Regions from separate parts of the Brenneria rubrifaciens genome, predicted to be linked through region 2. Evidence: predicted binding sites of a transcription regulator. Region 2 holds the regulator's gene; the other holds the start of a gene.
What was found. Region 2 encodes LexA, which represses DNA repair genes until DNA is damaged. Its sites were predicted from a motif close to TNCTGTATGTACATACAGNA; they were not measured.

Region 1: a site for LexA is predicted at 2,448-2,467, ahead of uvrB (excinuclease ABC subunit UvrB). Genes of this name have one in related genera too.

What each region holds. Positions count from the first base shown of each region.
Region 1 covers NZ_CP034035.1:2,329,226-2,333,787, reverse strand. Annotated here, with positions in the region: gene bioF (8-amino-7-oxononanoate synthase) at 1-442, shown strand, start outside; gene bioC (malonyl-ACP O-methyltransferase BioC) at 432-1,193, shown strand; gene bioD (dethiobiotin synthase) at 1,186-1,863, shown strand; gene uvrB (excinuclease ABC subunit UvrB) at 2,582-4,562, shown strand, end outside.
Region 2 covers NZ_CP034035.1:451,100-455,661, forward strand. Annotated here, with positions in the region: gene plsB (glycerol-3-phosphate 1-O-acyltransferase PlsB) at 1-701, opposite strand, end outside; gene EH207_RS02115 (diacylglycerol kinase) at 829-1,194, shown strand; gene lexA (transcriptional repressor LexA) at 1,305-1,913, shown strand; gene EH207_RS02125 (CsbD family protein) at 2,412-2,621, shown strand; gene zur (zinc uptake transcriptional repressor Zur) at 2,753-3,268, opposite strand; gene EH207_RS02135 (pirin family protein) at 3,381-4,079, opposite strand; gene EH207_RS02140 (LysR family transcriptional regulator) at 4,189-4,562, shown strand, end outside.

The sequences.
Region 1 (4,562 bases), 1.9 Mb from region 2:
GGCTTTCGGCATTAGCGGCGCTGCGGTGTTGTGTGATGAACCGCTGGCGGAATACTTCTTGCAGTTCGCCCGGCATCTCATTTACAGCACTGCCATGCCCGCGCCACAGGCTTGCGCGCTGAGTGCCGCATTACATTGTATCCGCGATGAGCAGCAACGGCGGGATGCACTGCAACGCAATATCGCCCAATTCCGCGCCGGTTTATCCGCGTCGGCTTTTCAACTGATGGATTCCCTGAGCGCTATCCAACCGCTGGTGGTGGGGGAGAATAAACGAGCGCTGTCCTTGATGAACACGCTGCGCGAGCAGGGGCTGTGGGTGAGCGCGATACGTCCTCCCACGGTGCCCCCCGGCGGTGCGCGTTTGCGCATTACACTGACGGCGGCTCATCAGCCGGAGGATATCGAACGACTGCTGGCGGGGCTGCATGATGCTTATTGATGCACGTCACAAGCAGGCCATTGCGCAGTCGTTTGGCCGCGCGGCCGCCAGCTACGATCGGTTTGCCGAATTGCAGCGCGCCAGCGGAGAGCGATTGCTTAACCTGATGCCGCCGCACGATGGGCAACAGCTTCTGGATGCCGGCTGCGGAACCGGTTATTTCAGCCGCTACTGGCAGCAACAGGGAAAAAGGGTAATTGCACTGGATCTCTCTCCGGCTATGTTGGCCCACGCCAGCGAGCAGCGGGTGGCGGAACGTTACGTGCAGGGCGATATTGAGCATCTGCCCCTGGAAGATCGCTGCGTGGATATCAGCTACTGCAATCTGGCGGTGCAGTGGTGTGACGATTTACCCCGTGCGCTGGCTGAGTTGTATCGGGTCACGCGTTCGGGGGGGATCGTCGCTTTTTCTACCCTGGCGGAGGGGTCGCTGGAAGAACTTGCCCATGCCTGGATGCGGTTGGACGGCACCCGACGGGTTAACCCTTTTCTTTCTGTGGCGACGATTCAAGCGGCCTGTCGCCCTTATCGTCATCAGCTCCGTCAGGAGTGTGTTACCTGTCATTTTCCCGATGTGCTGACGTTGATGAAATCGTTGAAGGGGATCGGGGCGACCTGGTTGCATCAGGGGCGCACGCCGGGATTATTGAGCCGTTCCCGTCTTAACCGGCTGTCGGCGGTTTATCCGCAGCGCCCAGAGGGGTATCCGCTCAGCTATCAATTGATTTACGGCGTGATTTATCATGACTAAACGCTGGTTCGTTACGGGAACGGATACGGAAGTCGGCAAGACTATTGCCAGTTGCGCGTTGTTGCAAGCCGCGAATCGTGCCGGATACCGCACGGCAGGGTATAAGCCGGTAGCGTCCGGTTGCGATATCACCCCGGATGGCGTTCGCAACGGCGACGCGCTGGCGCTTCAGGCGAACAGCAGCGTGCCGCTTGATTATCAGGTGGTCAATCCGATGGCCTTCGTCGAGCCGACGTCGCCGCATATTGTCAGTGCCGGGGAGCGGCGGCCGATTAAGTTGGCTGCGCTGTCCGACGGTTTGCGGCGACTGGTAACGCAGGCGGACTGGGTGCTGGTGGAAGGGGCGGGCGGCTGGTTTACCCCGCTGTCGGCGCGGGAGACATTTGCCGATTGGGTTTGGCTGGAGCAGTTACCCGTCATTCTGGTGGTGGGGATCAAATTGGGCTGCATTAACCACGCGCTACTGACGGCTAATGCAATTGCGCAATCGGGATTAAAACTGAGCGGCTGGATCGCCAACAACATCGCACCGCCGGGAAAACGCCATCGGGAATATTTGACCAGCTTACAGCAGCGCCTCTCCGCCCCGATGCTGGGCGAAATTCCGCATCTGGCTCCGCTGAAGCTTCAAGATCTGGGGCAATTTATTAATCTGACACGACTGGACTGATGGTTTGTATTCGGGCGAGATGCGAAGCGTTTCCGTGGTGGGACTCATTTCGTTCTGTCAATAGAAAAAAACGCTTGAAATTTCCGCTTAACCCTTGCTGCGTTTAGCGCCGCGCCTGCATCACGGTTTCTGTTTTAACTGTTTTTCAGTTTAATACTTATAAAATAAATTGCACAAACATCGTTAAAAAAATTTTTATCCATCGTGATATAAGATGACGGTAGTATTTCAGCAACTCAATGCGGGTGCGGTGTTGTGGGAGTTATCCACCATTTCTGTGGATAACTGTGTGTATTAGGGATAGAAAAATCGCGCCAACCGAGAGCTGACGCGGGTTGGCGACCGGTTGACGTTATTCTCTGCTTTTTTATTAATCTTCTTTAAATCATTACGTTATTCAAAATCAAGCGCCTTGATTACGATAAACGGGCCGTTGCATAAATTAACCGCGTCGATGGTTTATTTTCGTTAAAAAATCCCAGGGCTGGGGATAAATAATGCTGCTTCTACTGGTAGATTATCAACTATTGTGCTAGCGAATAAATTTGCTGATTAATCGAACTACCCGTAAATAATTTCCTTGATGCTGTTTTTATATCCAGTATCATGACGGAAGTAAAATCCGCAATTGTTTACCATAATAGCTATGTGTCACGGAACGCTGTTTCGTTCCCTTCGTTCGTCATTAACCGTCCATTCACGAGTAGCGTGTTCAACCATGAGTAAAGTCTTTAAGCTGAAGTCCGAATTTAAACCGGCAGGCGACCAGCCAGAGGCCATTCGTCGTTTAGAGGAAGGGCTGGAGGATGGGTTGGCGCATCAGACCCTGCTGGGCGTGACCGGTTCCGGGAAAACATTCACCATTGCCAATGTGATCGCGGATTTAAACCGTCCGACCATGGTGCTGGCGCCGAACAAGACGCTGGCCGCACAGCTTTATGGCGAGATGAAGGCGTTTTTCCCCGATAACGCGGTGGAATATTTCGTCTCCTACTATGATTACTACCAGCCGGAAGCCTATGTTCCGAGTTCCGATACCTTTATCGAGAAAGACGCATCGGTGAACGAACATATTGAGCAGATGCGTCTTTCGGCCACCAAAGCGCTGTTGGAACGCAGAGACGTGGTGGTGGTGGCCTCGGTTTCCGCGATTTACGGTTTGGGCGATCCCGACCTCTATCTGAAAATGATGCTGCATCTGACGCAGGGGATGCTGATTGATCAGCGCGCCATTTTACGGCGGCTGGCGGAGTTGCAATACACCCGTAACGATCAGGTGTTTCAGCGTGGCACCTTTCGCGTGCGCGGCGAAGTGATTGATATCTTTCCCGCCGAATCGGATGATGTGGCGCTGCGTGTCGAGTTGTTCGATGAAGAGGTCGAGCGGCTGTCGTTGTTCGATCCGCTAACCGGACAAGTTATCCAGACGATGCCCCGCTATACCATCTATCCCAAAACGCACTATGTGACGCCGCGCGAGCGTATTTTGCAGGCGATGGAAGATATCAAAACTGAACTGGCCGAACGCCGTAAAGTACTGTTGGCGAACGACAAGCTGTTGGAAGAGCAGCGGATCAGTCAGCGAACGCAGTTTGACCTGGAAATGATGAATGAGCTGGGCTATTGCTCCGGGATCGAGAACTACTCCCGTTTCCTGTCCGGGCGCGGTCCAGGCGAACCGCCGCCCACGCTGTTCGATTACCTGCCCGCCGATGGATTGCTGGTGGTGGATGAATCTCACGTGACCATTCCGCAGATAGGCGGGATGTACCGCGGCGACCGGGCGCGCAAGGAAACGCTGGTGGAGTACGGTTTCCGCCTGCCTTCCGCGCTGGACAACCGTCCGATGAAGTTCGAGGAATTTGAAGCGCTGGCGCCGCAGACCATCTACGTTTCTGCGACGCCGGGCAACTACGAACTGGAGAAATCAGGCGGCGAAGTGATCGATCAGGTGGTGCGTCCGACGGGGCTGCTGGACCCGGTGCTGGAGGTCAGGCCGGTCGCTACGCAGGTGGACGATTTGCTGTCCGAAATACGCCTGCGCGCCGTAGTGAATGAGCGTGTGCTGGTGACTACGCTGACCAAACGCATGGCGGAAGATTTAACGGAATATCTGGAAGAGCACGGCGAACGCGTGCGTTATCTGCACTCGGATATCGACACCGTCGAACGTGTGGAAATCATTCGCGATTTGCGGCTTGGCGAATTTGATGTACTGGTGGGGATCAACCTGCTAAGGGAAGGGCTGGACATGCCGGAAGTGTCGCTGGTGGCGATTCTGGACGCCGACAAAGAAGGCTTTCTGCGCTCGGAGCGTTCGCTGATTCAGACCATCGGCCGTGCGGCGCGTAACCTGAACGGCAAGGCGATTCTTTACGGCGATAAGATCACGCCGTCAATGGCGCGCGCCATTAGCGAAACGGAACGTCGCCGGGAAAAACAGCAAGCCTACAATTTGGAACACGGCATTGTGCCGCAAGGGTTGAACAAGAAAATTGCCGACATTCTGCAAATTGGTCAGCCAAGCAGCGCCAGAGGCAAGGGACGCGGCAAGAAAGCCGCCGAGCCGTCAGCTCACTATGCGTTACTGACGCCGAAAGCGCTGGAACAGAAAATCCGCGAGCTGGAAAGCAAAATGATGACGCATGCGCAGAATCTGGAATTTGAAGAAGCGGCCAGCCTGCGTGACGAAGTGCAGG
Region 2 (4,562 bases):
TCGTCATCAATGGCTTTTGTGACCGCTTTAGAGTTAAGCAGTTTATTGAACAGCTCCTGACGCACCGGCAGACGCGGACCTACCGCCGCCAGACGCTGGCGCGAGAAGTGCATTCGCGCGACGCGTGCCAGCTTGTGAGCGATGGTTTTGTCCGTGCCGTGTTCAGTCGCCATATAGCGTAATGACACAGGGCTGGAAAAGCGGACAAAACTGTCCCGACCTAACCACAACACGGCGAAAAATTTCTCGATACCGTTCAGCAACCGTAAATGCGGGGTGGCCTGATTTTGCCCTTCACGGCCAGGCGAACGGCCAAACATAACGGAAACCGGCACCATCTGCACATTCAGATCGGGATTGGCGCGGTGTAAATCCAGATAGTCGTGAAACAGCTTTACCGATTCTTGCTTTGGAACGTAGTAGCGGAAAACGCGTGGGCCATCATTGATGAAGACATGACTAGGCAGTTCCACTCCGCCAACGTCTACGGGTTGCAGAGGATCGGGCAGGCCAAACGCCTGACATTTTGTCCGCAGTGTTATTAAATCTGCCTTAGAATTGTAAGGCAATACATAGAGAATCGGACGCGACGGGTCTAAGCCCAGTTCAGTCACAGGATCTATGGGTATGACTTTACTTTTCACCAACAGCCTGAGTGGGAAACACAATAATTTATAGTAAATTTTACGCCAACCTGACATAACAACTTGAAGCCTCTTGTTAGCAACGCGTCGCAAGGATACCAGAAACTGCGCTGGAGATCTGTGGTGGTGAGACAACGGTTCAGCGTTAAAATGCCGAGCTATCGCTTATAAATTGGGAGCATAAATGAATAAATCAACGGGGATGACCCGGATTATCAAGGCAACCGGCTATTCCCTTAAAGGACTGCGACAGGCATGGCGGCATGAAGCGGCCTTTCGGCAGGAAACCGTGCTGACGATTGTCGGGGTGGTTATTGCCTGTCTTCTGCCTGTCACCCTGGTTGAGAGGCTACTGCTTATTAGCTCGGTCGTGTTGATCATGCTGTTTGAACTGGCGAACAGCGCGATTGAAGCCGTAGTGGATCGCGTGGGTACTGAACATCATGAACTGTCTGGTCGGGCGAAAGACATTGGCTCGGCGTCGGTCTTGGTGGCTATTCTGCTGGCGGCTGTGGTATGGGGCAGTATTCTTTGGCAGCATTTTGCGTAAGGGCTTGCAGAAATTAATGAAAAACCGAGGTTTACACACATCCTGGTTTCCAATCGCAGATGACCTGTATATACTCACAGCAAGACTGTATAAACAACCAGGGGGGCGGAATGAAAGTATTAACAGCCAGACAGCAACAGGTTTATGACCTGATCCGCGATCATATTGTGCAGACCGGTATGCCGCCTACACGTGCAGAAATTGCCCAGCAATTGGGGTTTCGTTCGCCGAATGCTGCTGAAGAGCATTTAAAAGCATTGGCGCGCAAAGGCGTGATTCAAATCGTATCTGGCGCATCGCGCGGTATTCGCTTGCTGATGGAAGAAGAGACTGGCATTCCGTTGGTGGGACGTGTTGCCGCCGGGGAACCGCTTCTGGCGCAGCAGCATATTGAATGTCATTACCAGATTGACCCGGCCATGTTCAAGCCTGGTGCGGATTTCTTGCTGCGTGTAAATGGCATGTCAATGAAAGATATCGGTATTATGGATGGTGACCTGCTGGCCGTACACAAAACGCAGAATGTTCATAACGGCCAGATCGTCGTTGCCCGCATCGAAGATGAAGTGACGGTGAAACGACTGAAAAAACAGGGGAATATGGTTTATTTGCTGGCTGAAAACGAAGCGTTTTCACCCATCGTTGTGGATCTGCGCGAACAGAGTTTTTCTATCGAAGGTCTGGCCGTTGGCGTAATTCGCAACGGAGACTGGAGCTGATTCCCACCCTAGCCAGGCGTAATAGTTAAGCTTGTTGCTCTGACATTTTCTTCACACATCGCCCCGTTCAGGGGCGATGTGGTTTATACACTTTCTTCATTCACTGCGCTTTGCTTGCAGAAACCGCGTTGCAATCTGTTGCTGATACATTTATTTACATTTAACGAGACAAATAAAAGGCGGCTATTACTTGCTGTTCTTTATATTTTTTTAAGCGATTCCGTCATCTATATGAGCGTTTTTTTAGACTTAGGGTCTGCTTTAAATAAAATAACCGGAACTATCGTCTATAATTTATTTGAGGATAAGCATTATTATCTTTTCAACTCATCAGGCCATTTCACGACAATCTGAGTCAGATCCAGTGAACGTCGCTGGTATTGAAAGAGAAGAGAATGCCTGTGATGACGCTTACTGAATGGCTTATCTGAAACTAACGTAATGCGCATAAATCACTATTCATTTATGCCATCTTAAACCTAAGGTGTGGAGATAATTATGAATAAGGATCAAGCTGGCGGTAACTGGAAACAGTTTAAAGGTAAAGCGAAAGAACAGTGGGGTAAATTGACTGACGATGATCTGAAGGTTATCGAAGGTAAACGTGAACAATTGGTTGGCAAGATTCAGGAACGCTATGGATACAAGAAAGAAGCCGCCGAGAAAGAAGTAAAAGATTGGGAAAGCCATAACAAATACTTCTGGTAAGGAAGGCAGATAAGGCTTGGCGGCGTGGCAATCCAGCTTGTTAAATCAGGATAAACTGGGATGTCAAGGGAGGCTAAGTGCGCCGGGAGACAAGGGAAATGTTTGATTAGCCCTTGCGATTTACGTGAGGGCTAGCGTTTTTTGATCGGTATGCTGTGGTCGTGATCGCATCGATCCGTCTGTTTACATGCCGCGACTTCCTGACACGCTCCACAAAGCCCACGCGCTTCGATAACGCTTTGACGCAGGGTAAAACCCGCCTGTTGCGCCAATTCACGCAATGTTTCTTCCACTCCTTCCGTCTTACGCTCGGTAACCTGACTACAGCGGTCACAGATAAAGAGCGCGGAAGTGTGACTATGATCCTCGATACGATGACAAAGCACATAGCTGTTATTTGACTCAACCCGATGAATAAACCCCTGCTCCAGCAAAAAATCCAGCGCGCGGTAGACTGTCGGTGGTTTGGCCTGCGGTTCTGATTTTCGCAAAAGATCGAGCAGATCGTAGGCACTTATGGCGCCGGACTGCCGCGCCATCAGACGCAACACTTCCAGTCGCTGTGGCGTCAGACGAACGCCGCGCTGCTGACAAATTTGTTCAGCCTGAGCAAGTAGTCTGTCCTGAGTGGTTAAATCTATTGTCATGCCATATCACCCCGACGCAGAGAAAAATATCGTATATCTTACCACGGCGGGAGAAAAACGCCGAGCGAGCGACGCTGGCTCACCCAGAGCGTTGAAAAGGAAAGGGAGAGCGTTAGGCGACCAGATCGATTAACAAGGCGCGTAGGGCTGTTTCAGCCTGTAAGGTCAAGCGGGTTTCTTGCTGAATAAACGCACCGTCACCACAATGCAGCACTTGACGGCCAGACGGTTCCTGAATACTCATCGAACCATGAATCAACTGAAGGTAAGCCCGATTTCCATGCAATGTAATGGTTTGTTGGTCATTTTTTTGCCATTCTAAATGATGAATCCACACTTGTTGGCGGAGTTGCAGGCTGCCTTGTTCCCCCTCTGGCGAGGCCACTAAACAATGGCCGGTTTTGTTCAGCGACAGGCGCTGTAGCGGACTGTTTTCTCGCGTTGGGCAGGCATCAAGCCACAGTTGCATACGCGTCAGCGGGCTACAACCACTGGTATTATATTCGCTATAGCTGATGTTCGGCTGGGTCGCGAGCAGTAAAACATCCCCTTCTTTGGCGTGGATATAGCGACCGTTACTGTCGCGGTACTCCGCTTCACCCTGGAGAACGATATTTAAAATATCCACGCGCGGGTATGTGCGCGGCTGGAATGAAGAGCCTGGCGTCAGCACTTCCTGATTAAGCACGCGCAGTGAAGCATAACCGAGTAACTGAGGATCGAAGTAATGGCCGAAGGAGAACGTATAACGTGCTTGCAACCAGCCATAGTCCGCCTGACCGCATTGCTCCGCCGCTCTTCTTATGATCATGGTATTGCCCTGAGTAATCATTTCTTACACAGATAGTAATTAAGTGGACGCTGGATTGTTAGCTAGTTAATCTGGTCGGCATATTCAAAATTCCTGAATGAGTACAAAAATGGCTAAAGAACGAGCGTTGACGCTGGAAGCCCTAAGGGTCATGGACGCCATTGATCGCCGGGGAAGCTTTGCGGCGGCGGCGGATGCGTTGGGACGCGTGCCTTCCGCGTTGAGTTACACCATGCAAAAGCTGGAAGAGGAGTTGGATGTGGTGCTGTTCGACCGTTCCGGGCACCGTACCAAATTCACGAACGTTGGTCGTATGCTGCTGGAGCGTGGGCGTATTCTACTGGAAGCGGCGGATAAACTCACCACGGATGCGGAAGCATTAGCCCGCGGTTGGGAAACACACCTGACGATTGTGACCGAGGCATTGATCCCAAGCCAAAGGCTCTTTCCGTTGCTCGATAAATTATCCCAGAAGGCCAATAC